DNA from 3 places in the Streptomyces sp. NPDC087906 genome. Region 1 is predicted to be linked to each of the others. Evidence: predicted binding sites of a transcription regulator. Region 1 holds the regulator's gene; each other region holds the start of a gene.
The links. Region 1 encodes HrcA, which represses chaperone genes, less so after heat shock. Its sites were predicted from a motif close to TTNGCACTCNGNNNNNCNGAGTGCNAA; they were not measured.

Region 2: the regulator HrcA is predicted to act here: its motif matches at 4,403-4,429, upstream of groL (chaperonin GroEL).
Region 3: the regulator HrcA is predicted to act here: its motif matches at 8,567-8,593, upstream of groES (co-chaperone GroES).

Annotation. Positions count from the first base shown of each region.
Region 1 covers NZ_JBVJLC010000004.1:168,753-178,827, reverse strand. The annotation lists gene ACZ63I_RS14465 (SpoIIE family protein phosphatase) at 1-1,769, shown strand, start outside; gene hemW (radical SAM family heme chaperone HemW) at 1,874-3,106, shown strand; gene ACZ63I_RS14455 (Uma2 family endonuclease) at 3,221-3,811, shown strand; gene ACZ63I_RS14450 (DUF3097 domain-containing protein) at 3,789-4,613, opposite strand; gene ACZ63I_RS14445 (macrolide family glycosyltransferase) at 4,630-5,805, opposite strand; gene hrcA (heat-inducible transcriptional repressor HrcA) at 6,227-7,243, shown strand; gene dnaJ (molecular chaperone DnaJ) at 7,244-8,380, shown strand; gene ACZ63I_RS14430 (nitronate monooxygenase) at 8,927-10,000, shown strand; gene ACZ63I_RS14425 (16S rRNA (uracil(1498)-N(3))-methyltransferase) at 9,997-10,075, shown strand, end outside.
Region 2 covers NZ_JBVJLC010000001.1:673,370-683,444, forward strand. The annotation lists gene ACZ63I_RS02990 (alpha,alpha-trehalose-phosphate synthase (UDP-forming)) at 1-417, opposite strand, end outside; gene ACZ63I_RS02995 (hypothetical protein) at 465-680, opposite strand; gene ACZ63I_RS03000 (glucosyl-3-phosphoglycerate synthase) at 718-1,743, opposite strand; SAM riboswitch class I at 1,899-2,026, shown strand; gene thrC (threonine synthase) at 2,043-3,320, shown strand; gene ACZ63I_RS03010 (MoaD/ThiS family protein) at 3,356-3,634, shown strand; gene ACZ63I_RS03015 (cold-shock protein) at 4,013-4,216, shown strand; gene groL (chaperonin GroEL) at 4,555-6,180, shown strand; gene ACZ63I_RS03025 (lysylphosphatidylglycerol synthase transmembrane domain-containing protein) at 6,519-7,472, shown strand; gene ACZ63I_RS03030 (hypothetical protein) at 7,489-8,520, opposite strand; gene ACZ63I_RS03035 (TetR/AcrR family transcriptional regulator) at 8,648-9,271, shown strand; gene ACZ63I_RS03040 (SpoIIE family protein phosphatase) at 9,286-10,075, opposite strand, start outside.
Region 3 covers NZ_JBVJLC010000007.1:19,233-29,307, reverse strand. The annotation lists gene ACZ63I_RS21350 (SDR family NAD(P)-dependent oxidoreductase) at 1-597, shown strand, start outside; gene ACZ63I_RS21345 (substrate-binding domain-containing protein) at 764-1,897, shown strand; gene ACZ63I_RS21340 (ABC transporter substrate-binding protein) at 2,010-3,347, shown strand; gene ACZ63I_RS21335 (carbohydrate ABC transporter permease) at 3,344-4,294, shown strand; gene ACZ63I_RS21330 (carbohydrate ABC transporter permease) at 4,291-5,229, shown strand; gene ACZ63I_RS21325 (hydroxyacid dehydrogenase) at 5,267-6,307, shown strand; gene groL (chaperonin GroEL) at 6,393-8,015, opposite strand; gene groES (co-chaperone GroES) at 8,113-8,421, opposite strand; gene ACZ63I_RS21310 (DUF6234 family protein) at 8,670-9,092, shown strand; gene ACZ63I_RS21305 (polysaccharide deacetylase family protein) at 9,120-10,075, opposite strand, start outside.

The sequences.
Region 1 (10,075 bases):
GCACGACCGTCGAGGTGCTGTGCCGGCTGGAGGACGCCACGGAACCCGACGACCCCTCCCAGCCGGACGGCGACCCGGCGGGGCTGCTGGTCGAGGTCTCCGACCACCACCCCACGCGGGCGGTGCGCGGCGGTGTGCAGGAACGATCCGCCGCCGGTGCGCCCGAGTACGGCCGCGGGCTGCAGGTCGTCGGCTCGCTCGCCGAACGCTGGGGCATCACGTACCGCTCGGGCCTCAAGACCGTCTGGGCCCGGCTGCCGCTCGACGGCAGGGAACCGGCCGTGCCGGGCGGGGGAGCGGTGTCGGGCGCCGCGCAGTCGGAGGCGACGGGGCCGGCGCTGCGGCGCGAGCTGCGCGCGGCGGAGATCCTCGCGCCCGCGTCGCGGCGCACCGTGCGCGACGATCCCGACTGGGTCAGCAGGGGCGCCCTGGCGTTCCTCGCCGAAGCGTCCGACCTGCTGGCGGGACAGCTCGACGAAGACCTCGTGGCGGCGCTCGCCTGCCAGCTCCTGGTGCCGCGCCTCGCGGACTGGTGCGCCGTCTGGCTGGACGCCGAAGGCGGCGCCGCGGGCGCGCCGCCCCGGCTCGCCCGCGTCTGGCACTTGGACGAGTCCCGGATCGACCAGCTCCGGGCGGTGCTGGAGCAGGAGATGCCACGGCCGCCAGAGGCGGCGCGGCCGGGTGTGTCGGTCCGGGTCGGGGGAGCGGTGTCGCCGGCGGGCGACCCGGGCGGTACCGGCGACGAGAACGCCTCGCACCCTTCGAACCCCGGGGACACCGCCCACGGGACGGCCTTCGTCTACCGGCTCGTCGCCAACGGCCGCGCCATCGGCACGCTGATGCTCGGCAGGCTCGACGGCCGGGCCCGGGTGCCCGACGAAGTCAGCTCGCTGGTCGAGGACTTCGCCCGCCGCGTCGCGCTCGCGATCGGCGCGGCCCGCCGCTACACCCGGCAGGCCACCATCAGCCGGGTGCTCCAGCGCGGACTGCTGCCCAGCCAGGTGGCGAGGATCCCCGGCGTCGCCAGCTCCCTGGTGTACGAGCCGAGCGACGACGGCCTCGCGGGCGGGGACTTCTACGACGTCTTCCCCTGCCCGCCCGGCGGCCGCTGGTGCTTCATGCTCGGCGACGTCCAGGGCAGCGGCCCCGAGGCCGCCGTCGTCACCGGCCTGGCCCGCCCCTGGCTGCGGCTGCTGGCCCGCGAGGGCTACCGCGTCGGCGAGGTGCTCGACCGGCTCAACCGGCTGCTGCTGGACGACGCGACGGAGGCCGCGGAGGCCGCGTCCCTGATGGTCGCCTCGGCGGCAGGCCCGGCGGACGGGACGCAGACGCTGCCCGACGGCAGCCAGCCCCGCTTCCTGTCGCTGCTCTACGGCGAGCTGATGCCCCTGCCGGGCCCGGTCGGCGGCGTCCGCTGCACGCTGGCCAGCGCGGGCCACCCACTGCCGCTGCTGCTGCGCCCCGACGGCTCGGTCCGCCCGGCCGCCGAACCGCAGTTGCTGCTGGGGGTGGTCGAGAACGTCGCGTACGAGAGCCACACCTTCGACCTCCAGCCCGGCGACACCCTCCTCTGCGTCACGGACGGCGTCACCGAACGCCGCTCGGGCCAGCACCTCCTGGACGACTGCGACGGCCTCGCAAGGGTCCTGGCGTCCTGCGTGGGCCTACCGGCCCAGCAGGTCGCCGACCGGATACGAAGCGCGGTACACGACTTCGACGGCACCCCACCGGGCGACGACCTGGCACTCCTGGTCTTCCAGGCGGAATGACCCAGCCGACGCCACCCGGCCCCGCGCGCGGGCGCGGCGGGCCGTCCCGTGCGGCGCGTCCTCGGCCCGTACGGGTCACCTCCGCCGTACGGGACAATGGGGGCATGCCTTCCGCACTGCCCGACGGTGAGCCCATGCCCGAGACCGGCGCGTTGCCCGCGCATGCCCTCGTGGGGGCGGGCGAGCGGCCTCTGGGGTTCTATCTGCACGTTCCGTACTGCGCGACCCGCTGCGGCTACTGCGACTTCAACACCTACACCGCGACCGAGCTGCGCGGCTCGGGCGGGGTGCTCGCCTCGCGTGACAACTACGCCGACACCCTCGCCGACGAGGTACGGCTGGCCAGGAAGGTGCTGGGGGACGACCCCAGGCCGGTGCGTACCGTCTTCGTCGGCGGCGGGACGCCGACCCTGCTGGCCGCCGGTGACCTGGTGCGGATGCTGGGCACGATCCGCGACGAGTTCGGGCTCGCCGACGACGCCGAGATCACCACCGAGGCGAATCCGGAGTCCGTCGACCCGGCGTATCTCGCGGCGCTGCGCGAGGGCGGCTTCAACCGGATCTCGTTCGGCATGCAGAGCGCCAAGCAGCACGTGCTGAAGGTCCTCGACCGCAACCACACCCCCGGCCGCCCCGAGGCCTGCGTGGCGGAAGCGCACGCGGCGGGCTTCGACCACGTCAACCTGGACCTGATCTACGGCACCCCCGGCGAGACCGACGACGACTGGCGCGCCTCACTCGCGGCGGCCGTCGGCGCCGGGCCCGACCACATCTCCGCGTACGCCCTGATCGTGGAGGAGGGCACCCAGCTCGCCCGGCGCATCCGGCGCGGCGAGGTCCCCATGACGGACGACGACGAGCACGCCGACCGCTACCTGATCGCCGACGAGGTGCTGGCGGCGGCCGGCTTCGGCTGGTACGAGGTGTCCAACTGGGCGACCTCGGAGGCCGCCCGCTGCCTGCACAACGAGCTGTACTGGCGCGGCGCCGACTGGTGGGGCGCCGGCCCCGGCGCGCACAGCCACATGGGCGGCGTCCGCTGGTGGAACGTGAAGCACCCGGGCGCGTACGCGGCGGCGCTGGCTGAGGGCCGCTCCCCGGGCGCGGGCCGCGAGCTGCTGACCGACGAGGACCGCCGCGTCGAACGCGTCCTCCTGGAGCTGCGCCTCGCCGAAGGCGTCCCGCTCTCCCTGCTGGCCCCCACGGGCCTGGCGGCGGCGTCCCGCGCGGTGGACGACGGCCTCCTGGCCCCGGCCCCGCACGCCGAGGGCCGCGCGGTCCTGACCCTGCGCGGCAGACTGCTGGCCGACGCAGTGGTCAGGGACCTGGTCGACTGATCACACAACTGATCACCCGGACGGGTGAATCAGTGCAGGAGGGGGCGGGACCTGCCTACGCTGTCCCTAGGCTGCCGTCGTACCCGGCGATGGCGAAAGCGGAGGGCCACGGAGATGACCGCTGTGGATGACCGACCCATCACTGACGACGTCGTCGAATTCTTCGAGGCCCTCGAGGTCCCCGAGGGATACGTGGCGGAGCTCCTGCGGGGGGAAATCGTGATGATGGCCGGGCCGGATCTGGTCCACAACCGAATCGTGCAGTCCGTCCAGGACCAGATTCCGTACAGCCGCTTCGAGCGTCTTCAGACCCAGGACATCGCGATCCCCGGCGAGCAGAGCGAGCCCCAGCCCGACCTCGTCGTGCTCGAACGCGGCGGCGGTCCCGAGTCCGGGCGGCTGTTGCCCTCCGACGTGCTCACCCTGGTCGTCGAAGTCGTCTCCAAGACCAGCGTCGACCGGGACTACGGCGAGAAGCGGTCCATCTACGCGGCGGGCAAGGTCCCCGCCTACCTCGTCATCGACCCCATGGCAGCCCACTGCATACTGCTCACGGAGCCGACAGGCGAGGGCGAGGCGGCCGACTACCAGGTGGAGAACACCGTGAAGTTCGGCCTGTCCGTCCCGTTGGACCTGCTGGACGTCACGCTTGACACCTCTGAGTTCCAGACCCTGCCCCCGGTCAAACGGCACCGCCGACCGTGACGAAGTCGATCAGCTCCTCCACCCGCCCCAGCAGCGCCGGTTCCAGGTCCCGGTACGACCTGACGTGCGACAGGATCCGCTGCCACGCCGCGCCCGTGTTCTCCGGCCAGCCCAGGGCCCGGCACACGCCCGTCTTCCAGTCCTGGCCGCGCGGGACCGTCGGCCATGCCGGGATGCCGACCGACGACGGCTTCACCGCCTCCCACACGTCGATGTACGGGTGGCCGACGATCAGGACGTTCGCGCCCGTCACCTCCGCCGCGATCCGCGACTCCTTCGAGCCCGGCACCAGGTGGTCGACCAGGACGCCCAGCCGCGCGTCCTCGGCCGGGGCGAAGTCGGCGACGATCGACGGGAGGTCGTCGATGCCGCCGAGGTACTCCACGACCACGCCCTCGATGCGCAGGTCGTCGCCCCACACCTTCTCGACCAGTTCGGCGTCGTGCCGGCCCTCCACATAGATGCGGCCCGCCCGCGCCACCCGCGCCCGCGCCCCCGGCACCGCGAGCGAGCCCGAGGCGGTGCGGGCCGGGTGGTGCGGGGTCGCCGCCGACGGGCGGACGAGCGTCACCACCCGGCCCTCCAGCAGGAAGCCGCGCGGTACCAGTGGGAAGACCCGGTGCTTGCCGAAGCGGTCCTCCAGGGTCACCGTCGGCCCCTCGGCCGTCTTCTCGCAGCGGATCACCGCGCCGCAGAAGCCCGTCGACACCTCCTCGACCACCAGATCCGGTTCGGCGGGGACCTCGGGCGCGGGCGTGGGCTTCTTCCACGGCGGCGTCAGATCGGGACTGTAGCTGCGCATCCGCCGACGATAGCGGTCAGTCGAGCAACTTCTCGATGAGGTCGGCCGCCCGCGTCGTACCGCCCTCCGCCCGCGCCCGTGCCCGCAGCTCCGCCGCGCGCCCGAGCGTGGCCGGCGCCGTCGCGAACCCGGTCAGGGCGGCGCGCAGCCGCTCCGGCGTGGCGTCCGCCGTGTCGATCCGTACCGCGACCCCCAGCTCCACCAGCCGGTCGGCGTTGGTGAACTGGTCGACCGCCTGCGGTACGGCGATCATCGGCGTACCCGTGAACAGCCCCTCGCTGCTGCCGCCCATCCCCGCGTGCGTCACGAACGCGTCCGCCTGCTCCAGGATCGCGAGCTGCGGCACCCAAGGCCGCACCTCGACATTGCCGGGCACCGGACCCAGCTCACCCGGATCGGTCCGCCGGCCGATCTGGAGCACCACGTGCCAGCCCGGCAGATCCCCGTACGCGGCCAGGCACGCGCGGTAGAACTCCGGCTGCCCCGTGTACGCCGACCCCAGCGAGACCAGCAGGACCTTCTCGGCGCCGACGGGCCGCACCCACTCCTCCTGCCCGGTGCGCGGCCCGAAGCAGGACCCGACGAACGTCACCGTCTCCTCGTCGACGTCGTCGGCGAACGGCTGCATGGCCCGGGGGATCAGCGCCAGCGTGTTCGCCGGCCGGCCGCCGAACACGTCGGGGTCGGTGGTCGTCGCCCCCGACCCCGCCAGCCAGGTACGGAACTTCGCCCGGTACGCGTCGGCGCCCGGCAGCTCCCACAACTGCGCCGCCACCTCGCGCTCGTAGCCGCGCCAGGCCACATACGTCGGCGAGAGCTGCATGAACGGCCGGCCCTGCGCCTCGGCGATGACACGCGCGGGATACCCGCCGATGTCGTACAGGTACAGGTCGGCGGGGTCGCTGTCGTACGCGGCGCGCAGCGCGGACAGCGCCCGGATGCCGTTGTCCAGGAAGATCGTCATCGCCGCGATCGGATCGTCCGGCCACTTGTTGTCGGCCGGCAGCAGCGAGTCGTACGGGACGAGTTCCGCGCCCGCGCCGGTGACCAGCTCCTCGGCCGACGGGTCGTTGGCGTACGACACCCGGTGGCCGCGGGCCACCAGCTCCCGGAAGATCTCCAGGCTGGGCAGGATGTGGCTGACGGCGGGGACGCCGATCATCGCGACATGGCGACGGGGCAAGCGTGACATGGCAGATCACTCACTTCAGCTCTACGGGCGGTCAGGAAGGCCGCGGGAAACAAACACGACGGAGACCGGGTCGGCGAAGAGACGCCACACCCGCATACAGGACCGGGCGCGTGGGGAGGCTTGTCCCCGGGGCGGCGGGTCCTCGGACTTCCGTCGTGTCAGCCGTAGAGCTGCTTGAGCATCATGCCGACGACCTTAATCCCGGTCCCGGCGGTGAGGTAACCCCGCCCGGGACATCACGCGGGACATGACCCGGGCAAGATCCGGGACAGAACGGGCGGCACGGGCAGCGTGTGCGGCTGCCTTGCTACGGCCGTACCGAACGGCCGTACACTGGCTCGGGGAATGTTGGCACTCCCCCGCAACGAGTGCCAAGCGAGGACCGACGGGGTACGACGGACGAGAGCTGGAGGTGTGCGCGATGCTCAGTGAACGCAGACTTGAAGTGCTGCGCGCCATCGTCCAGGACTATGTGGGCACGGAAGAGCCGGTCGGCTCCAAGGCCCTCACCGAGCGGCATCAGCTCGGGGTCTCCCCGGCCACGGTCCGCAACGACATGGCGGTGCTGGAGGACGAGGGCTTCATCGCCCAGCCGCACACCAGCGCGGGCCGCATCCCCACCGACAAGGGCTACCGGCTCTTCGTGGACAAGCTGGCGGGCGTCAAACCCCTGTCGTCGCCGGAGCGCCGCGCCATCCAGAACTTCCTGGACAGCGCCGTCGACCTCGACGACGTCGTGGGCCGTACGGTCCGGCTGCTCGCGCAGCTCACCCGGCAGGTCGCCGTCGTCCAGTACCCCTCACTGACCCGCTCGACGGTGCGTCATGTGGAGCTGCTGTCGCTCGCCGCCGCCCGGCTGATGCTCGTGCTGATCACGGACACCGGACGGGTCGAGCAGCGCATGATCGACTGCCCGGCGCCGTTCGGCGAGACCTCGCTGGCCGATCTGCGGGCCCGGCTCAACAGCCGGATCGTGGGGCGCAGGTTCGCCGACGTGCCGCAGCTCGTGCAGGACCTGCCGGACTCCTTCGAGCTGGAGGACCGCGGGACCGTCTCCACGGTGCTCGCGACCCTCCTCGAAACCCTGGTCGAGGAGACCGAGGAGCGGCTGATGATCGGCGGCACCGCCAATCTCACCCGCTTCGGACACGATTTTCCGCTGACCATCCGGCCGGTGCTGGAGGCGCTCGAAGAGCAGGTGGTGCTCCTCAAGCTGCTGGGTGAGGCGGAACACCCGGGCATGACCGTACGGATCGGGCACGAGAACGCCCATGAGGGCCTCAGCTCCACGTCCGTCGTCGCGGTCGGCTACGGTTCGGGCGACGAGGCAGTCGCCAAACTCGGCGTGGTCGGACCGACCCGCATGGACTACCCCGGAACGATGGGAGCGGTACGCGCAGTGGCACGTTACGTCGGACAGATCCTGGCGGAGTCGTAAGTGGCCACGGACTATTACGCCGTTCTCGGCGTGCGCCGCGACGCATCGCAGGACGAGATCAAGAAGGCATTCCGGCGGCTCGCGCGCGAGCTGCATCCGGATGTGAATCCCGATCCCAAGACGCAAGAGCGCTTCAAGGAGATCAACGCCGCGTACGAGGTGTTGTCGGACCCGCAGAAGAAGCAGGTCTACGACCTCGGCGGCGACCCGCTGTCGGCGGGCGGCGGCGGTGGCGCCGGCGGCTTCGGCGCGGGCGGCTTCGGCAACTTCTCCGACATCATGGACGCGTTCTTCGGTACGGCGTCGCAGCGCGGCCCGCGGTCGCGCACGCGCCGCGGCCAGGACGCGATGATCCGGCTGGAGATCGACCTCAACGAGTCGGCCTTCGGCACCACGAAGGACATCCAGGTCGACACGGCCGTCGTCTGCACCACGTGCAACGGCGAGGGCGCGGCGCCCGGCACCTCGGCGCAGACCTGCGACATGTGCCGCGGCCGCGGTGAGGTCTCGCAGGTGACGCGGTCGTTCCTGGGCCAGGTCATGACGTCGCGGCCGTGCCCGCAGTGCCAGGGCTTCGGCACGGTCGTCCCGACCCCGTGCCCCGAGTGCGCGGGCGACGGGCGGATCCGCTCCCGCCGTACGCTCACGGTCAAGATCCCGGCCGGCGTCGACAACGGCACCCGCATCCAGCTCGCAGGCGAAGGCGAGGTCGGCCCCGGCGGCGGCCCCGCGGGCGATCTGTACGTGGAGATCCACGAGCTGCCGCACGCGGTGTTCCAGCGGCGCGGCGACGATCTGCACTGCACGGTCACCATCCCGATGACGGCGGCGTCTCTGGGCACGAAGTGCCCGCTGGAGACGCTGGACGGGGTCGAGGAGATCGACGTACGCCCCGGCACCCAGTCGGGCCAGTCGATCCCGCTGCACGGCAGGGGCATCACGCACCTGCGCGGCGGCGGGCGCGGCGACCTGATCGTCCATGTCGAGGTCATGACGCCGTCGAAACTGGACCCCGAGCAGGAGAGGTTGCTCAGGGAGCTAGCGGTCCTCCGGGGTGAGGAGCGGCCGACAGGCCAGTTTCAACCGGGGCAACAGGGGCTCTTCTCACGCCTGAAGGACGCGTTTAACGGCCGTTGAGGCCGCGGGGTCTGGGTTGCGGCCCGTCCGGCTGGTTCCGGTGTCCGGGGCCTCCGGAGGGGGGTGTCCGGACTGCTCGATCGCTAGCGCTCCCACGCTTTACGTCCGGACACCCCCCTCCTGCGACCCCGGCCCCCTCCCCCCGGTGGGTCCCAGCCCCAGCCCCGCGTGGGCGCGGCTTGCGGGGTGCGTGCGGGCCGGGGGCCGCGTCCCTGTCGCGCACGCCTGGCCCCTTGCCGCCGGTGGTCGGGAACACCCGATCCGGGCGGTGGGGCTGAAGGGGGTCGTGCAGGGGTGGTGTCCGGAGCGTAAAGCGTGATTTGCGGCGCATGTCCGGGTGCACCGCGTGTGGGACGAGTACGCGCCGTAAATCGTGCAGCGCAGGACACCATCCCGGAACGGCCCCCGGCGACAACCGCAACCCAGACCGGTCACCCCGCCGGACGGCGACACCGCCCCCGGCGACAACCGCAACCCAGACACGTGAACCCCGCCGGACGGCGACACCGCAACCAAGGCCCACGGGCGGCATGGCACCATGCCTCCATGTCCTCCGCGCTGACCGATCTCTGCCGGTATCCGATCGTGCAGGCCCCCATGGCGGGCGGTGCGTCGTGCCCGCGGTTGGCCGCGGCCGTCTCCGACGCGGGAGGTCTCGGATTCCTCGCCGCCGGGTACAAGACGGCGGACGGCATGTACGAAGAGATCAAGCAGCTCCGCGGGCTGACCGGCCGCCCCTTCGGCGTCAATCTGTTCATGCCGCAGCCGCACCACGAGGACGGCGCCGCCGTCGAGGTCTACCGCAACCAGCTCGCCGGTGAGGCCACCTGGTACGACACACCGCTGGGGGACCCCGAGTCCGGCCGGGACGACGGTTACGAGGCCAAGCTGGCCATACTGCTCGACGACCCCGTGCCGGCCGTCTCGTTCACCTTCGGCTGCCCCACCCGCGCCGCGCTCGCCGCGCTCGGCCGCGCCGGGGTGTTCACCGTCGTCACCGTCACCACCCCCGACGAGGCGCGGGCCGCGCAGTGGGCGGGGGCCGACGCCGTGTGCGTGCAGGGCATCGAAGCCGGCGGACACCAGGGCACGCATCGCGACGACCCCACCACCGACGGCGCCGGCATCGGGCTGCTCTCGCTGGTCGCCCAGGTCAGGGAGACCGTGCAGTTGCCGATCATCGCGACCGGCGGGCTGATGCGCGGCGCCCAGATCGCCGCCGTGCTCGCCGTGGGCGCCGACGCGGGGCAGCTCGGCACCGCGTTCCTGGTCTGCCCGGAATCCGGCGCGAATCTGCTGCACAAACAAGCCATGACCAACCCCGTCTTCACCAGGACCGAGCTGACCCGCGCCTTCTCCGGGCGGCCGGCGCGCGGCCTGGTGAACCGCTTCATGCGGGAACACGGCCCTTACGCGCCACCCGCGTACCCCGCCGTGCACCATCTGACCGCCGGACTGCGCAAGGCCGCGGCCAAGGCGGGGGACGCGCAGGGCATGGCGCTGTACGCGGGACAGGGCCACCGGATGGCCCGCGAGCTGCCCGCCGGGCAGCTCGTCGAGGTGCTGGCCGCCGAACTCGACGCGACCCGCGCCGCGTTGTCCCTGGGGAGTGCGTCATGACCGCGCCCGTCTTCCTCGTCCCCGCCGGTGCGCTGCGCACCGGCACGGTCACCCTCGACGGGCCCGAGGGGCGGC
Region 2 (10,075 bases), on a different contig from region 1:
GGCGAAGGCGCGGTTGTACGCCTCGTAGCCCGCCCACTGGGCGCGGAACTCCGGGCCGAAGGCCGGTTCGAGCGGGGTCTGGTAGAGCATGTGGTGGACGAACCAGAGCGTGGAGTTCGCGACGGCGTTGTACGCGTCGGCGTACACCTCGGGCGCGATGCCCAGCATCCGCACCCGCTGGTCGCCCGTGTCGGCCTGGTCGAGCCGGCCGCCGGTGCGGCGCACCGCCTCGCGGTCGCCGTCGCCGAGCGCGGCGCAGACCCACACGGCGTCCGTGTCGGGACCTATGGCGGACAGGCCGGAGACCAGCCCGCCGCCGCCGCGCCTGGCCTCCAGCTCTCCGTCGTCACGGAGGGTGTACGAGACGGGGCCGCGATTGGACGCGACGAGTACCTGGGCGGCTTGCTCGGAGACCATGTGCCGAAATCTAGCCCGTCCAGGAAACGCTCAAACGTACGGGCGGGTCACTCGTCGCGCCTGCCCCGACCGAACCCGCGGCCCACGCCGCGCGCGGCGGCCAGCGCGACCACCCCTGCCGCGAGCAGCGCGAGCGCCACCCCGCCCAGCAGCCAGAGCTGTTCGGCGGCGCCGCCCGCCTCGGCCATGCGGCCGCTCGACACGGCGGCGGCGTGCCGGGCGTCAAGAACGTCACTCAGACCCAGAACGTCACTCAGACCCATGCCGGTCAATCTAGGTAAAAAGAATGATTATGGATGGTTACGCCGCGCGACGAGACGCGTACTCGGCGATCTCCCGCATCGGCGGCCGCTCCTCCGTGTCCACCGCGTACGTGCGCGGTACGAACCCGTCAGCGCCCCGCTCGAACTGCGTCAGCTCCGGGCGCACCAGATGCGCCCGGGACAGCCGGAGCTGCGCCGTCCGGTAGATCGCCGCCGCCATCCGACCGAGCGCCCGGTCGTCCTGGTGGCGGTGGACGCGCACCCCCACGTCGACCTGGCCCAGCGCGTCGAGCCCCACCGTGTGCAGCGCGTCCACCAGCAGCCCCAGCTCCACGCCGTACCCGACGGGGAACGCGAGCTGTTCGAGCAGCGAGCGGCGTACCGCGTACTCGCCGCCCAGCGGCTGGACGAAGCCCGCCAGCAGCGGCCAGTGCAGATTCAGCAGCGGGCGCGCCACCAGCTCCGTGACCCTGCCGCCCTGGCCGACCCCGCCGCCTTGGCCGACCCCGCCGCCCTGGCCGACCTGGCCGACCCTGCCGCCCTGGCCGCCGCCCCGCAGCCGCGCCGCCGCGTCGTCCAGCGGCCGGTCGTACATGGCCTTCACGAACTGCATGTCCTGGTCGGTCAGCAGCGGGCCCACGATGCCCGAGACGAAGTCGGCGGAGAACCGCTTCAGATCGGCGTCCACGAAGCACACGATGTCGCCGCTCGTCACCAGCAGCGAGCGCCACAGCACCTCGCCCTTGCCGGGCAGCGCGGGCAGCCGGGGCAGGATCTCGTCGCGGTGCACCACCCGCGCGCCCGCCTTCGCCGCCACCTCGCCCGTACGGTCCGCCGAACCGGAGTCGATCACCACCAGCTCGTCGACGAGAGGCACCTTTTCCATCAGCTCGCGCCGGATCACGGACACGATCTCGCCGACCGTCTCCTCCTCGTCGAGTGCCGGGAGCACGACGCTCACGGTGGTGCCACGTGTGGCCTTGGCCACCAGCAGCCGGTCGGGGCTGCGGTCCGAGGCGGACCAGGAACGGCTGGTCAGCCAGCGTTCCACCTCTTCCAGCACGATCGGCTCTCCCTGCGCGTGATCCATCTCGCGTCGCGGACGGCTCTCTCAACTGTCCGTTCCTTCGGTTACAGTCTTGAACAACGCAGATGTCCTTCGCATGCCGGGGTCATCACGCGTGACAAACGCACCGGACCCCGGGTCCGGCGCCATACCGCTCATCCAGAGGGGCAGAGGGAACGGCCCGTTGAAGCCCCGGCAACCCTCCCGCCGACCGCGAGGTCACGGTGGGGAAGGTGCCAATTCCGTCTTGCGGCGAAACGCGCCGCGAGGAAGATGAGGAGAAAGGGCCTCGCCTCATGGCTGTGCAGACCGTCCAGAACACTGTCGACCTCGGACCCGCCGTCGCACTCTCGTGCCGCGAATGCGGAGAGCGTTTCGACCTCGGCCCCATCTTCGCCTGCCAGAGCTGTTTCGGGCCGCTCGAAGTGGCGTACGACCTGCCGAGCGGCACCCCCGAAGAGCTGAAGAAGCGCATCGCGGCAGGCCCCAACAACATCTGGCGCTACGCCCCGCTGCTGCCGGTTCCGGCCGATGTGGCCGACCACCCGAACATCAACCCCGGCTTCACGAAGCTCGTCAAGGCCGACAACCTCGCGCGTGAGCTGGGCATCATCGGCGCCCTGCACGTGAAGGACGACTCCGGCAACCCGACGCACTCCTTCAAGGACCGGGTCGTCGCCATCGCCGTCGAGGCCGCCCGCGCCTTCGGCTTCACCACCCTCTCCTGCTCCTCCACCGGCAACCTCGCGGGCGCCGTCGGCGCGGCGGCGGCGCGGGCCGGTTTCCGCTCCTGCGTCTTCATCCCGCACGACCTGGAGCAGGGCAAGGTCGTCATGGCCGCCGTGTACGGCGGTGAACTCGTCGGCATCGAGGGCAACTACGACGACGTGAACCGCTTCTGCTCCGAGCTGATCGGCGACCCGCTGGGCGAGGGCTGGGGCTTCGTCAACGTCAACCTCCGTCCTTACTACGGCGAAGGCTCCAAGACGCTCGCCTACGAGATCTGCGAGCAGCTCGGCTGGGAGCTGCCCGACCAGCTCGTCATCCCGATCGCCTCCGGCTCGCAGCTCACGAAGATCGACAAGGGGCTCAAGGAGCTGATCAAGCTCGGTCTCGTCGCGGACAAGCCGTACAAGATCTTCGGCGCCCAGGCCGAGGGCTGCTCGCCGGTCTCCGCCGCCTTCAAGGCCGGCCACGACGTCGTACGGCCGCAGAAGCCGAACACCATCGCCAAGTCGCTGGCGATCGGCAACCCCGCCGACGGCCCGTACGTGCTGGACATCGCCCGGCGCACCGGCGGCGCCGTCGAGGACGTCAACGACGAGCAGATCGTCGACGCGATCAAGCTGCTGGCGCGCACCGAGGGGATCTTCGCCGAGACCGCGGGCGGGGTGACCGTGGGCGTGACGAAGAAGCTCATCGACGCGGGTCTGCTGGACCCGACGCTCACCACCGTCGTCCTGAACACGGGCGACGGACTGAAGACCCTCGACGCGGTGGCTCCCACGACCGGGCCGACCGCGACCATCAAGCCCAGCCTCGACGCGTTCCGCAGCGCCGGCCTGGCCGGCTGAACCCGCCGCCCACTACCTCAGGAAGGCACGCCACCATGAGCGTCAAGGTCCGTATCCCCACCATCCTCCGCACGTACACCGGCGGCCAGGCCGAGGTCCCGGCGGAGGGCGCCACCCTCTCCGAGGTCATCCAGTCGCTGGAGGCGAACCACCCGGGCATCGCGGCCCGCGTCCTGGACGACGAGGGCAAGCTGCGCCGGTTCGTCAACGTGTACGTGAACGACGACGACGTGCGCTTCGAGGGCGGCCTGGAGACGGTCACCCCCGAGGGCGCCGGAATCTCCATCATCCCGGCGGTCGCGGGCGGTTGCTGACCATTTGTCGGCTGCGCTGAGTGACGCCCGGTGCCCCCTCCGCGAGAGAAGCGGAGGGGGCACTTCCATGTGGTTGAGCGCGCTACTATTCGGGAAGCGCCGCCCCCGCCCCGCCTCCGCGCGTGCCGGGCGCATATGAGAACGCGACAACATGGCGCCAAAGTCCGGATGCCCTTTGCCACTGTTACGTGCGCTTTGCCTGGCCCGACTTGCCCCGGAACGCTGTGAATTCACCGCTTCGCGTGATCGGCCATGCCCAGAATTCTCGTCTAATTGACCTGTTGCAGAGGGCAGTTGGGCAGATACATTCAGCCGCGGTCGACGCGTTCCGGCGCGAAGTGCGGTCCCGCGCAGGGGCCAGTAATAGGGGAGTTAGGCATGGCTCAGGGCACCGTCAAGTGGTTCAACGCGGAGAAGGGGTACGGCTTCATCGCGGTCGACGGTGGTGCGGATGTATTCGTCCACTACAGCGCGATCCAGATGGACGGTTACCGCACCCTTGAAGAAGGTCAGCGAGTGGAGTTCGAGATCTCGCAGGGCCAGAAGGGTCCGCAGGCGGACATGGTCAAGCTCGCCGTCTGATCCCGGCGCGATCGGCCACCGACGCATCACCGGCACTCACGCCGAGAGGCCCGCACCCTGACACCGGGGTCCGGGCCTCTCGTGCGTCCGGGCGTCCCCTCTCGTGCGTCCTGGTGTCCCCTCTCGTGCGTGTGGACCAGGGGGGCGGAGCTTGCACTCTCGGGGGTCGAGTGCTAATCATTGGCGTTAGCACTCTGCACGTGAGAGTGACAACTTATGGACCTCGTCAGCGAGGCCCGAGAGCCGGTGGGGCAAGGAACCGCAGGGCTCTCAGGCCGTCCGTCGCGGGCGCGGACGCGGTCCGGAGAATCCACCCCAGTCCGGGAGGACCACTTCACATGGCCAAGATCATCGCGTTCGACGAGGAGGCACGGCGCGGTCTCGAGCGCGGGATGAACCAGCTCGCCGACGCCGTCAAGGTCACCCTTGGCCCCAAGGGCCGGAACGTCGTCCTAGAGAAGAAGTGGGGCGCCCCCACGATCACCAACGATGGTGTTTCCATCGCCAAGGAGATCGAGCTCGAAGACCCGTACGAGAAGATCGGCGCCGAGCTGGTCAAGGAAGTCGCCAAGAAGACGGACGACGTCGCCGGTGACGGTACGACCACCGCGACCGTGCTCGCCCAGGCGCTCGTCCGCGAGGGCCTGCGCAACGTGGCGGCCGGCGCCAACCCGATGGCCCTCAAGCGCGGCATCGAGAAGGCCGTCGAGGCCGTCTCGGGCGCCCTGCTGGAGCAGGCCAAGGACGTGGAGACCAAGGAGCAGATCGCTTCGACCGCCTCCATCTCCGCCGCCGACACCCAGATCGGCGCGCTCATCGCCGAGGCGATGGACAAGGTCGGCAAGGAAGGCGTCATCACCGTCGAGGAGTCGCAGACCTTCGGTCTCGAGCTTGAGCTCACCGAGGGCATGCGCTTCGACAAGGGCTACATCTCGGCGTACTTCGCCACGGACATGGAGCGCATGGAGTCGTCGCTCGACGACCCGTACCTCCTGATCGTCAACTCCAAGATCGGCAACGTGAAGGACCTCCTTCCGCTGCTGGAGAAGGTCATGCAGTCGGGCAAGCCCCTGCTGATCATCGCGGAGGACGTCGAGGGCGAGGCGCTGTCGACCCTGGTCGTCAACAAGATCCGTGGCACCTTCAAGTCCGTCGCCGTCAAGGCCCCGGGCTTCGGTGACCGCCGCAAGGCCATGCTCAACGACATCGCCATCCTCACCGGCGGCACGGTCATCTCCGAGGAGGTCGGTCTCAAGCTCGAGAACGCCGGCCTGGACCTGCTGGGCCGTGCCCGCAAGGTCGTCATCACCAAGGACGAGACCACGATCGTCGACGGTGCGGGCGAGAGCGACCAGGTCGCCGGGCGCGTCAACCAGATCCGTGCCGAGATCGAGAACAGCGACTCGGACTACGACCGCGAGAAGCTCCAGGAGCGCCTCGCGAAGCTGGCTGGCGGCGTGGCCGTCATCAAGGCCGGCGCCGCGACCGAGGTCGAGCTCAAGGAGCGCAAGCACCGCATCGAGGACGCGGTGCGCAACGCCAAGGCCGCCGTCGAGGAGGGCATCGTCGCCGGTGGTGGCGTGGCTCTGCTCCAGGCTTCCTCGGTCTTCGAGAAGCTGGAGCTGGACGGCGACGAGGCCACGGGCGCGAACATCGTGAAGCTCGCGCTGGAGGCCCCGCTCAAGCAGATCGCCGTCAACGGTGGTCTTGAGGGCGGCGTCATCGTCGAGAAGGTCCGCAACCTGCCGATCGGTCACGGCCTCAACGCCGCGACCGGCGAGTACGTGGACATGATCGCCGAGGGCATCATCGACCCCGCGAAGGTCACGCGCTCCGCGCTGCAGAACGCCGCCTCCATCGCGGCGCTGTTCCTCACCACCGAGGCTGTTATCGCCGACAAGCCGGAGAAGGCCGGCGCGGCCCCGGCCGGCGGCGGTATGCCGGGCGGTGACATGGACTTCTGATCCTCCGCGGCTCCGGCCGCCGGTCGATCGGCTGTTCTTACCGAGGGCGGCACCCCTTCTCCCAGGGGGTGCCGCCCTCGGGCGTTCCCGCTTCCGGTGGGTTCCACCGTCCTGTGGGGTTCCGCGTCCGGAGGGGTCCCGCGTCCTGTGGGTTCCGGCGTCCGGTAGGTCCCGGCGTCCTGTGCCGTTCGCCCAACCGTTCCCCAACTGTCGGCCGCAGGAGGGTGGCAGGAGGCGTACGCCGGGGCACACTGACGGCGAGAGCTCCCCCTCCCCCCGGAACGTGTGTACGCGCACGACGTGTGTACGCGCACGACGAGCAGGGACGACCGAGAACGATGGACACAGTCCTGCGGCGGGTGCCGCTGCGTCAGATCCGGCAGATCGCCTGCGTCATCCCGATCCTCGTGATCGGCTTCTTCGTCTTCCAGCACTGGCCGGTCATCGCCGACGGCGGACATCAGCTCCTGGGGGCGAACCCGTACTGGCTGCTGGTGGCCGTCACGGTCACCGGTCTCGGCTGGGTCGCGGTGTCGTTCACCCGGCAGGGCACGGTCCTGGAGTCACTGCCAGCCGGGCGGCTGCTCGCCACCCAGTTCGCCGCGGGCGCCGCCAACCATCTGCTGCCCTCCGGGCTCGGCGCGGGCGCGGTCAATCTGCGCTTCCTCAAACGGTGCGGGGTGCCGCTGGGCCGCTCGTCCGCCGCGCTCGCGCTGTATCTGCTCGCCGAGTCCGTCGGCCGGATCTTCCTGCTGGCCGTCCTGCTGCTGGCGTTCCCCGGCGCGCTGCGGCTGGACGGCCTGATACCCGCAGGGGCGGTCCTGCCCCTGCTGGCCACCGCTGGGGGCGTGGCGTGCGCCGCCGTGCTCGTCGTGGCCGCCGTACGGCCGCTGCGCCGGATCATCCGTACGTTCCTGGCGACGGCGCTGACCGACGTCCGCTCCCTGCACACCAGGCCGGCCCGCGCGTTCGCGCTGTGGGGCGGCTCGCTGGCGTTCCCCGCGCTCCAGGCGGCGGCGCTGGTGACGGTCGCGCTGGCGCTGGAGATGCCGGTGCCCGTGGTGCATGTGGCCATCGCGTACCTCGCCGCCAGCGTCGCCGCCGCCGTCATCCCGACGCCGGGCGGGCTCGGTTCGGTGGACGCCGCCCTGGTGGTCACCCTCGTCACGACAGGCGCCTCGGTCACCCTGGCCACCTCCGCCGTACTGGGCTTCCGGATCATCACGGTGTGGCTGCCGCTGGTGCCGGGGGCGTTGGTGCTGGGCGCGCTGGTGCGGTGGAAGGTGGTCTGAGCGCGCCGGGCCCCAACTAGGCCTGCGTCGCGTAGAAGTCGGCCAGCGCGCCGAACGCGGCCTTGGGCTCCCACGGCACCCCGGGGTACGCCGTGCCGAGGCGGTCCTCCAGGACCCGGACGATGCCGTAGCTGGCGAGGTCCAGATCGTCGCGCGGATCGCCGTCGGGGCGGTGCGGGTAGTCGTACAGCGCGAAGGTGAAGACGAACGCGCTGTCGACGCCGCCGGCGTCGAACGCCGTCAGCAGTTCGCGCAGATACCGGGCCTGGCCGGCTTCGTCGCGGGCGTACGTCCCGTTCAGCCGGACGGGGGCGCGGGTCGTCTCGTCCTCCTCGACGATCTCCAGCCCGCGGGCGCCCGCGTCACCGGCGCCCCGGTAGCTCGCCGAGCCGAATTCGGTGATGGCCAAGGGGAGTTGGAGTGACGCGACGAGAGCGGGGACGCTTTCGGCGAAGCTGTCCGCGGTCCCGGCCGACCGGTAGATGTCCATGGACGCGATGTCGAAAGGCGTCCAGTCGACGCGCTCCAGCGGTACGGAGGCGTAGGTGACCCTGCCGCCGAACCGCTCCCGTACGATTCGCACCGCCTCGCCGAGGAACTCGTTGACGCGCGCGCCGACTTCACCGATGTGCCGGCGCAGCAGATCCGGCTGACCCAGCAGCGCCACCCGGTCCTCCGTGCTGTCGCCGGGCAGGAAACCCTTGTTCATCAGGGACAGTTCGGCGCCGGTGACGAACACGACCTCGGCGCCGCGCTGTCGGAGCCGCTCGGCGCGCTCGGCGCAGTCGGCGAACAGCGACAGCATCTCGGCGGCGGTGAGTTCGAGCGGGTACGGCGAGAACCAGACCTCAAGGCCGAGGTCGGCCGCGTATCCGGCGGCCAGCTCCAGCCGGTCGGGGTCGCCGCCCATGACGCGTACCGCGTCGCAGTGCAGCTCGTCGCGGATGACGCGCAGCTCCCGCTCGACCAGCTCGGGGGTGAAGTTCTTACGGCCGATTGATCCGTTGTGGACGAAGCCGGTGTCGTAGCTGATTCCTCGGGCGCGCATGCGTCGGCCCCTCTTCTCCATGTCGACGATTTTAGGGTACTGCTCGTACCTTAATTGGCTGCGGGTACAGGTGGCAATCAGAATGGGAAGGTACGAGCGGTACCGCCGTGGAGAAGGGCAGGGGCGTATGACGGAGCACCCGGAGCGGCAGCAGGCCGCCGCGGGCGGGACGCGGCGGCGCGGTGCTGTGCTGGAGGAGGCGATCCTGCGCGCTGCCGTGGACGAGCTGACCGAGGCCGGCTACGCCGGGCTGACCATGGACAAGGTCGCCGCACGCGCGGGCACCAACAAGAACGCCCTGTACCGCCGTTGGCCGAACCGCCTCGCGCTCGGCATCGCCGCGTACCGGCAACTGGTCACCACCGTCCAGCCGCCCGACACGGGCGAGTTGCGGGCCGACGTCCTCGAATGGCTGCGCCGGGCGAACCGGCACTGGAGCTCCCCGCTCGGCGCGATCCTGCGCGAGCTGCTCGCCGCCGCCGGTGGCGCTTCGGAACTCCTCGGGCAGTTGCAGGACCAGTCGGGCGAAGCGGCTGCCGCGCCCTGGCTGACGATCCTCGGGCGCGCGGTCGCCCGCGGGGAGGCGTCCCCGGAGGCGCTGCACCCGCGGGTCGCGACCGTGGCCGTCGTCCTGCTGCGCAACGAGTTCGTTGTACGGGGGGTGCCTGCCGCGCCCGACGACGTGCTCGTGGAGATCGTCGACGAGGTGTATCTGCCGCTGGTGCGGCGGCGCGGGCCGGACAGGCGCTGACGCCGCAGGACCGGCTACTCGGCCGGCGGGTCGTCCGCGCCCGGGGGGATGTCCAGCTCCGCCCAGGCGATCTTGCCGCCCGGGGCGAACCGGGTGCCCCAGCGCCGGGACAGCTCGGAGACCAGATGCAGACCACGGCCGTGCTCGTCGGTCAGCCGCGCGTGCCGCATCCGGGGGGAGCTGGTCTCGGAGTCGGAGATCTGGCATTCCAGCGCCGTGTGCCGGATGAGCCTGAGCTGCACAGGGCCGGGGCCGCCGTAGCGGATGGCGTTGGTGACCAGCTCGCTGACGATCAGCTCCATCGTCGTACTCAGCGCCTCAAGGCCCCACCGCTTCAACTGCCCGACGGCCAGCGCGCGGGCCTCGGTGACTACGGCGGGATCGTTGGCCAGCTCCCAGGAGACGACATGCTCGGGGCCGAGCGAGCGGGTACGGGCCAGCAGCAGCGCGACATCGTCCTGGCACGGGGCTTTGGCCGCCAAGGTGCCTATGACCTGCGAGCACAGCTCGTCCAGCGGGAGCGCGCCGTCGCCGACCGCGCGGCCGAGCTGGGCCATCCCCGAGTCGATGTCGGAGGTGCGGGTCTCGATGAGGCCGTCCGTGTACAGGGCGATCACGCTGCCCTCCGGCAGCACCATCTCGGCGGACTCGAATTCCAGCAGCCCCAGACCGATCGGCGCGCCGGCCGGGATCTCGGGGAAGGAGACACCGCCGTCCGGGGTGACGATCGCGGGCGGCGGGTGCCCGGCGCGCGCCATGACGCACTGCCGGCTGATCGGGTCGTAGACGACGTACACGCAGGTG
Region 3 (10,075 bases), on a different contig from region 1:
CTCGCCACCGACGCGGGGATCGAAGCGGTGGAGAAGCGGCTCTCCGACCGCAGGCACCCGGTCGATCTGCTGGTCAACAACGCGGGGTTCGGCAGCAAGGGCGCCTTCCTCGAAGTCTCCCTCGCCGACGAGCTGACCATGCTGAAGGTGCACTGCGAGGCGGTGCTGCGGCTGACCTCGGCCGCCGTCGTCGGGATGCGGGCGCGCGAGCGGGGCGGAGTCGTCAACGTGGCCTCGGTCGCCGCTTTCCTGCCGCGCGGTACGTACGGCGCTTCCAAGGCGTGGGTCGTGCAGTTCACCCAGGGCGTCGCCAAGGACGTGGCGGACTCGGGCGTACGGCTGATGGCGCTGTGCCCGGGGTTCGTACGGACCGAGTTCCACGAGCGGGCCGGGCTCGGTACGGACAAGATCCCCGACTGGATGTGGCTGGACGCGGACAAGCTGGTGACGGTGGCGCTGGCGGACCTGGCGCGCGGCAGGACGGTGTCGGTGCCGGATCCGCGCTACAAGGCGCTGATGGGCGCGGTGAAGATCGCGCCGCGCGGACTGCTCGGCGGGATCACGTCGAAGGCGCGGAGCAAGTACGGCCCGCAGTGACCGCCCGCGTCGCCGGTGACCGGTCGCGGTGACCGCCCGCGCCGCCGGTGCGATCGCTACAGGTGATCGAATGATCGGATGCCCGCCTTTCGATCGTACGCATTAGGCTCGTCGCGTCCGGGCCATGCCGTGGCGCGTGACATCACATTGCGAAGGGTCTGCCACCGTGCGCGAAGGTGCCGCTGAACGTCATGACCGCCTGCTGAACCTGGTACGCGAGCGGGGCACCGTCCGGGTCGCCGACCTCGCCGTCGCGCTGCGGGTCTCACCCGTCACCGCCCGCCGCGACGTGGAGACGCTGGCCGGCCGCGGGCTGCTCGACCGGGCGCACGGCTCGGTGTCCTGGCCCGAGCGGCAGGGTCCGGCCGGCACGGCGCCGGGCGGCGGCGGCCCGGTCATCGGGATGCTGGCCCCGGCAGCCGCGTACTACTTCGCCGAGGTGATCAGGGGCGCCCACGAGGCGGCGGCCAGGCTCGGCGCCCGGCTGATCCTGCGGGTCTCCGACTACCGCCCGGACGACGACGCCTCGCACGCGGCGGGGCTGCTCGCCGCCGGCGCCGAGGGCCTGCTGATCGCGCCCAGTTGGACGGCGCCCGACCATCCGGCCCGGTACAGCGACTGGATCGCCCGGCTGCCGGTGGCCGCGGTGCTGGTGGAGCGGGCCGGGGTGCCCGGCGGCCCGCTGGACGACATGGACCAGGTCAGGTCCGACCACGCGCACGGTGTGCTGATCGCCGTCCGGCACCTGGTCGGGCTCGGCCACGGCGCGCCGCTGCTGGTGGCGCGCTGGGACAGCCCGACCGCCCTGGCCGTACGGGCGGGGTACGGGCGGGCGCTGGACGCCCTGGGGCTCACGGCGCCGGGACCGGTGATCGACTCGAACTCGCCCGAGCGCGACCCGGAGCTGTTCGAGCGCGCCGCGCTCGCGCTGCGCGACGCCGTCAGGTCCGGTGCGGCGACGGCCGCGCTGACGCACAACGACGAGGACGCCACCTGGATCGTGCGGCGCCTGGCCGAACTGGGCGTACGGGTGCCGGGCGACCTCGCCCTGATCACGTACGACGACGAGGTGGCCGCCCTCGCCGACACCCCGCTGACCGCCGTGGCGCCGCCCAAGCGCGAGGTGGGCGCGGCGGCGGCCGAGCTGCTGATCGAGCGGCTCACCGGCGGGGCCGGCGGCGCCCCGGGGCCGGGCGGTGAGGTGACCCGGCGCCATCTGGAGCTGCTGCCGCGGCTGCGGGTACGGGAATCGTGCGGCGCCCCGGCACGGTCGGCTGCGGCAAGATCGAAACAGGGCTGAGCGAAGCCAATTCGCTCATTTTTCGATCAATCAATCTTTCGCTCTTGACTTCGCTCACGGCTCCTCGAAGTATCGCGGCACGCCTGTCCCCGCACGCATCAGGAGCCGCGCCGTGAGTCGCAGTTGGTCCCGTCCCATCCATGCCCTGGCCGGCGCCGCCACCGCGCTGGCCGCACTCGTGGCACTGACGGCGTGCGGTGGCGGCGCCGAATCACCGGCCCAGGGCACCGCCGAGCACCCGGTCACCGTCACCTTCTGGGCCTGGACCAAGGGGTCGCAGGAGGTCGTGGACGCGTTCAACGCCTCCCACGACACGGTGAAGGTGAAGTTCGAGGAGATACCGTCGGGCGGTCTCGGCGGCTATCCCAAGATCGCCAACGCGGTGAAGGCGGGCATCGCGCCCGATCTGCTCTCCATCGAGTATCCGCAGCTCGGGCAGTTCGTCAGCCAGGGTTCGCTCCAAGACCTCAGCGGCTATCTCACCCCGGCCGAGAAGCGGAAGTTCCTGCCGCAGACCATCGAGCTGACCACGCTGGGCGGCAAGAACTGGGCGATCCCGTCCGACGCCTCGCCGCAGATCTTCTACTACCGCAAGGACTTCTTCGACCAGCACCACATCGCGCTGCCGCGCACCTGGGCGGAGTTCCGCACGGCGGCGCGGCAGGTCAAGAAGATCGCGCCGGACACCCGCATCGCCACGTTCTTCCCCGACGATCCGACCTTCTTCCAGTCGATGGCCTGGCAGGCGGGCGCCGAGTGGTTCAAGACCGACCACGACGCCTGGCAGATCAACACGACCGACCCGGCGACGCTCAAGACCGCGAAGTACTGGCAGGGCATGATCGACGACCAACTGATCAGCACCGCCTCCTCGTACAGCCCCGAGTGGACCAGCTCACTCAAGGCGGGCACCACACTCGGTTATCTCGGCGCCTCCTGGAGCGCAGGCACCCTCGCCGGGATCGTGCCCGAGGAGAAGGGCAAGTGGGCGGCCGTGCAGATGCCGAGCTGGGACGCGGCCAAGCCGTCCAGCGGCATGATCCAGGGCTCGTCCTTCGCGGTCAGCAAGAACAGCAAGAAGACGGCCGCCGCCGTCCAGTTCGCGCTGTGGATGACGACGTCCAAGGAAGCCGTCCAGGCCAGGATCGGCGCGAGCACGTCGAGCGCCCTGCCCGCGGCCCCTGCCATGGTGCCGGTCGCCCAGAAGGCGTTCGACACCAGCTTCTACGGCGGCCAGGACCTCTACGCCCTGTACGAGAAGGCCGGCGCGACGATCGACCCGGACTGGATCTGGGGCCCGAGCACCGGCGCGACCAACGACGCCCTCGGTGACGCGCTGACCAAGGTCGTCGGCGGCACGTCCACCCTGCCCGAGGCGGTCAGGACGGCTCAGAAAGCCACTGTCGCCGATCTGAAGAAGCGCGGCCTGAAGGTCGAGGACCCCTCATGAGCACCGAGACGAACACCCCGCCGAGCACGGGCGGAACCACGAAACGGCTGAAGACCAACCGGGCCCGCACCGGCCTTGCCGCCGGTGTCCTGCTCACTCCCTTCTTCGTCCTGTTCACCGTCGCGATGGTCGTCCCCATCGGCTACGCGCTCTGGCTGAGCCTGTTCACCGAGAAGTCGACCGGGCTCGGCTTCGACGGACCCACGACCGTCTTCCACGGCCTCGGCAACTACGCCGCGGCCCTCGGCGACTCCGCGTTCCGCGACGGGTTCTGGGTGCTGGCCAAGTACTGCGTGTTCTACATCCCGCTGATGGTCGGCGGCGCGCTCGTCCTGTCGCTGCTGCTGGACACGGCCCTGGCCAGGGCCCGCCGCTTCTTCCAGCTCGCGCTGTTCCTGCCGCACGCCATCCCCGGCCTGATCGCGGCGCTGATCTGGATCTACCTCTACACACCGGGGCTCAGCCCCGTCGTCAACGCCATGCACTCCGGCGGTATCGGCTTCGACTTCTTCTCGTCGGACGGCGCGCTGCCGTCCATCGTCAACATCGCCCTGTGGGAATGGCTCGGCTACAACGTCGTGATCTTCTACGCCTCCCTCCAGGCCGTCGACCGCTCCCTGCTGGAGGCGGCGACCGTGGACGGCGCGGGCCAGTGGCGGCTCGCCTTCAGCATCAAGATCCCGCTCATCCGCTCCTCCCTGCTGCTCGTGCTGCTCTTCACGATCATCGGCTCGATGCAGCTCTTCACCGAACCGCTGATCCTCAGCGGCTCGGGCGCCGCCGTCACCAGCGCCTGGACCCCCAACATGTACGCCTACAGCGCGGCCTTCCAGCGCAACGACTACGGACTGGCCGCCGCCGCTTCCGTCTTCATCGCGCTCGTGGCGGCCGTGCTGTCCTTCGTCGTCACCCGACTCTCCAACCGGAAGGAGGCGTCGGCGTCATGACGACTCCTCTCGTGGCCGACCCGGCCACCCAGCTCACCTCGCGGCGCGGCGGCGACACCGGCCGCCGCTCCCCCGTCAGGGCCGCCCGCCGCCCCGGCACCAGCCGCTGGCTGTCCAAGTCCGCGGTCAACGGCGTCCTGGTGCTGGCCGCCGCGTACACGCTCTTCCCGCTCGTCTGGCTGATCACGGCCTCGACCAAGGACGCCGGAAACCTGCTCGGCGGTGACGTCTTCTCGTTCGAAGGCTTCAACCTCGGCAGCAACCTCTCCGAGCTGTCGTCCTACCAGGACGGGATCTACTTCCGCTGGTACGGCAACTCGCTGCTCTACGCGGGCATCGGCGCCCTCGGCTGCTCGCTGGTGAGCATCGCCGCCGGGTACGCCTTCGACAAGTACCGCTTCCGGGGCAAGGAGAAGCTGTTCGCCGTCGTCCTGCTGGGGGTGCTGCTGCCGTCGACCGCGCTGTCGCTCCCGCTGTACCTGCTCGCCGTGAAGACGCACACCATCAACACGTACTGGTCCGTGCTGATACCCGTGCTCGTCAATCCGTTCGGCGTGTACCTGTCCCGGATCTTCAGCGCCGGCTATATCCCGAACGAGTCCCTGGAGGCGGCCAGGATCGACGGCGCGGGCGAATTCCGCACCTTCTGGTCGATCGGCCTGCGCATGGTGATGCCGGGGTTCGTGACCGTCTTCCTCTTCCAGTTCACCGCGATCTGGAACAACTTCTTCCTCCCCCTCGTGATGCTCTCCGACAAGAACCTGTATCCGCTGAGCCTCGGGCTCTACAACTGGCACAGCAACGCCAACGCGACCCCGGACTTCTATCCGATGGTGGTCACCGGGTCCCTCCTCGCCGTCGTCCCGCTGATCGTCGCCTTCATCGCGCTGCAACGGCACTGGAAGGCCGGCCTCACCGCAGGCAGCGTCAAATGACCGGCCCCAAGTGACTACGAGGAGCACACGTCCCACCATGCACCACACCACTGACAGTCACCGTGACAGCCGGCCGGCCGCGCTGCTCGCCATGAGTCCGGGCATCGCGGACCGGCTGCTGACCGCCGGCCACCGCACCCGGCTCACCGGTCTCGTCCGCACCGACCCCGCCCTGATCGCCCATCAGCTCACCGACCCCGCCCCGGCGGTCGCCGCCGCGCTCGCCGACGCCGAACTGCTCCTCACGAGCTGGGGCGCCCCGCCCCTCACCGCCGAGGTGCTGGCGGCGGCGCCCCGGCTGCGCGCCGTCGTGCACGCGGCGGGCACCGTCAAGCACCACATCACCGAGGCGTGCTGGGAGCGCGGCATCATGGTCACCTCCGCCGCGGCGGCCAACGCCGTACCGGTCGCCGAGTACACACTCGCCGCGATCCTCTTCGCCGGCAAGAACGTCCTCGGCTCGGCCCGCCGCTACCGGGAGCTGCGCACCGGGCACGACTGGCGCGCGGAGCTGGACGGCGCGGGCAACTACCGCCGTACGGTCGGCGTCGTCGGCGCCTCCCGCATCGGCCGCCGGGTGGCCGAGCTGCTGCGGCCGTTCGATCTCGACGTCCTGCTGTACGACCCGTACGTGGCCGCCGAGGAAGCCGCCGCGCTCGGCGCGGTGGCCGTACCGCTCGACGAGCTGTGCGCGCGCAGCCGCATCGTCTCCGTACACGCCCCGCAGCTCGCGGCGACGCACCACATGATCGGAGCGGCGCAGCTCGCGGCCATGGCGGACGGGGCGACGCTGATCAACACCTCGCGCGGCTCGCTCGTGGACGAGCAGGCGCTGCTGCCCGAGCTGGTCTCGGGCCGGCTGCACGCCGTACTGGACGTGACGGAGCCGGAACTCCCGCCTGCGGATTCGCCGTTGTACGACCTGCCGAACGTGCTGCTCACCCCGCATGTGGCGGGCTCGCTGGGCAACGAGATCCACCGCATGGCGGACCAGGCGCTCGACGAGATCGAGCGCTACACGAAGGGGCTGCCCTTCGCCGATCCCGTACACCCGGCGGCGCTGCACCTCTCCGCGTGACCCCGAGCCCTGAAGGACGTACGCAGCGAAGCCCGGTGCCCCCGCGAGGGGACACCGGGCTTCGCTGTACGTACGGTGCGACGCGTCAGTGGCTGTGCCCGTGGCCGCCGGCCGCCTCGGGCTCCTCCTCCGCCGGCTTCTCGACGACCAGGGTCTCGGTCGTGAGCAGCAGGGCGGCGATGGAAGCGGCGTTCTCCAGCGCGGAGCGGGTGACCTTGACCGGGTCGATGACGCCGGCCTTCACCAGGTCGACGTACTCGCCGGTCGCGGCGTTGAAGCCGTGGCCCTTGTCGAGCTCGGAGACCTTCGCGGTGATGACGTAGCCCTCAAGGCCCGCGTTCTCCGCGATCCAGCGCAGCGGCTCGACGACGGCGCGGCGGACGACGGCGACACCGGTGGCCTCGTCACCCTCCTTGCCGAGGTTGCCTTCGAGCACCTTGGCGGCGTGCACCAGGGCGGAGCCACCACCGGAGACGATGCCCTCCTCGACCGCGGCGCGGGTCGCGGAGATGGCGTCCTCCAGACGGTGCTTCTTCTCCTTCAGCTCCACCTCGGTGGCGGCACCGACGGAGATCACGCACACGCCGCCGGCCAGCTTCGCGAGGCGCTCCTGGAGCTTCTCGCGGTCCCAGTCGGAGTCCGTGGACTCGATCTCGGCCTTGATCTGGTTGACGCGGCCCGCGACCTCGGTGCTGTCGCCACCGCCGTCGACGATCGTCGTGTCGTCCTTGGTGATCGTGACGCGGCGGGCGGAGCCCAGCACGTCGAGACCGGCCTGGTCGAGCTTGAGGCCGACCTCCTCGGCGATGACGGTCGCACCGGTGAGGGTGGCGATGTCGCCGAGCATGGCCTTGCGGCGGTCACCGAAGCCGGGGGCCTTCACCGCGACGGCGTTGAAGGTGCCGCGGATCTTGTTGACGACGAGGGTGGAGAGCGCCTCGCCCTCGACATCCTCGGCGATGATCAGCAGCGGCTTGGAGCCACCCGCCTGGATGACCTTCTCCAGCAGCGGCAGCATGTCCTGGATGGAGGAGATCTTGCCCTGGTTGATCAGGATGTACGGGTCGTCGAGGACGGCCTCCATACGCTCCTGGTCGGTCACCATGTACGGCGACAGGTAGCCCTTGTCGAAGGCCATGCCCTCGGTGAAGTCCAGCTCAAGGCCGAAGGTGTTGGACTCCTCGACGGTGATGACACCGTCCTTGCCGACCTTGTCCATCGCCTCGGCGATGAGGTCGCCGACCTGCTGGTCCTGCGCGGAGAGCGCGGCCACGGCGGCGATGTCGGACTTGTCGTCGATCGGACGGGCGGTCGCCAGCAGCTCCTGCGAGACGGCGGCGACAGCGGCGTCGATGCCCTTCTTCAGGGCCGCCGGGGAAGCGCCGGCCGCGACGTTGCGCAGGCCCTCGCGGACCAGCGCCTGGGCCAGCACGGTGGCGGTGGTGGTGCCGTCACCCGCGATGTCGTTGGTCTTGGTCGCCACCTCCTTCACGAGCTGCGCGCCCAGGTTCTCGTACGGGTCGTCGAGCTCGACCTCGCGGGCGATCGTGACACCGTCGTTGGTGATGGTCGGGGCGCCGAACTTCTTGTCGATGACGACGTTGCGGCCCTTGGGGCCGATCGTCACCTTGACCGTGTCGGCAAGCTTGTTGACGCCGCGCTCGAGGGCGCGACGGGCGTCCTCGTCGAACTTCAGGATCTTCGCCATTAGAGCTTCTGTGTCCTCTCAAATGAACTGCGCCCCCGTCCGCCCGGCAATCGCAGGGGGGCCGAGGGCGCAGATCAAAAGCAAACGAACTGGTGAATTACTTCTCGATGATCGCGAGAACGTCGCGAGCCGAGAGGACGAGGTACTCCTCGCCGCTGTACTTCACCTCGGTGCCGCCGTACTTGCTGTAAAGAACGACGTCGCCGACGGAAACGTCGAGCGGAAGCCGCTCGCCGTTCTCGAAACGGCCCGGACCGACTGCCAGGACGACGCCCTCCTGGGGCTTCTCCTTCGCAGTGTCCGGGATGACCAGGCCAGAGGCCGTGGTCTGCTCGGCGTCGAGCGGCTGGACCACAATGCGGTCCTCGAGCGGCTTGATGGCAACCTTGGTGCTGGCGGTCGTCACGATCCGACCTCCCCCTTCGGAGATCTCACGGGGTTAACTGTCTGGGGTGGCGACAGCCGGGATCCGTCGTCGCGGGAGCCGGACCTGCTTGTCGCGCTTTGGCACTCTCCAGTGGGGAGTGCCAGACCTGAGACTATGACCGCGGTTAGCACTCGGTCAAGCGGAGTGCCAGCGGGGGGCGCGTGGCGGATCGGTGTGAATCACGAAACCGCTGGCCGGAGGGGCCGGTTCCGTACGAGAGTACGAGCGTGACAAGTCCGATCGACCCACCGCTGCCGGCCCGGACCCTTCCCGACTCCGACGTGTTCCTGGCCTTTCTCGCCCTGCTCGGCGACGCCCTGCTGCTGGCGGTCGGCACCCTGCTGCTGCTCTTCGGCCAACTGGACGTCGGCCCGCAGGACCTGCCGCCGCCCGCCGTGCCGAAGATGGACTGGTCGCCGCTGCTCTCGTACGGCATCCCGGTGCTGCTGATCGCGGTGTCGGTCTGGTGGTTCGCGCGGAGCGGGCGCCCGATCACCGTCTGCGTACAGGTCCTGGTGGCGCTGGCGGTCGGCGGCGCGGTGCTGGCGGGAACGGCGCGCGACTACCAGCACGCGCACCCGCCGCCACGGCCCCCGCAGCGTCATTACGTGCCGTGCTACAGCGGCAGCGGGGACTGCCCGGGGGGCTGAGCGCGGGCGCCGAAGCGGGGCCGGGGCTCAGACGTAGTCCTCCAGCTTGGCCACGGCGAAGCCGCTGTCGGTGATCCGCTTCATCAGCGACCTGATCAGGTCCGGCATCGACGCCTTCCAGTCCGAACGGCCCCTGAAGTGGGTGAGGATGATGTCGCCGGGAGCCAGGTGCTGGTCCGCGTCGCGCCAGTCCATGTGGTCGGGGAACGCCTCGGTCTCCCACAGCGGTACGGCGGTCACTCCGCACGCCTTGGCGATCCGCAGCGTGTCGGCGTTGTAGTTGCCGAACGGCGGCCGGAAGAGCGTCGGCCGCTTCCCGTAGTGCTGGGCGAGCTTGTCCTGCTGGTCGCAGATCTCGTGCCGCTGCTGGGCGGGGGTGAGCTTGGGCAGATAGAGGTGGTGCAGGGTGTGGTTGTCCAGCGAGACGCCGAGGTCCTGCGCCTTCTTGAAGTAGCCGTAGTCGTCCTTGATCAGGTAGTCGCTGAGGAAGGCGCTGTACGGGATCCGCAGCTCGGACATCATCCGCAGCAGTTGGGGGTCCTTCTCGGCGCCGTCGTCCATGGTCAGGAAGACGACCTTGTCCTTGACGGGGACGGTCGTGAACACCGGCGGCAGTCCGGCGTCGCCGCCCCTGACCTCGAAGCCCTTGCGGGTGGTGATCTTCGGCTTGACCGCGGGCGGCGCGGGCGCGAGCAGCGGGACCTTGCGCAGCCCCCACTTCTTGGCCATGGCGACGCGGGCGACCTGGGCGCGCCGGAGGAGGTCGGCCTGCGCGACGACCGCCGCGCCGAGGCCGCCGCGTACCGGCGCGGCCTGCGGCCCGGCGGCGGGCTTGGCCGGTACGGGACGCGGGGCCGGCTTGGCGGCGGGAGCGGCGGGCGGGAAGGTGACCGGGGGGACGCCGAGCGGCAGGGGCATCGGCCGGGTCGTGGGACCGTCCGATGCCGCCGCGCAGCCGGAGCCGAGCGCGGCGACCAGCAGGA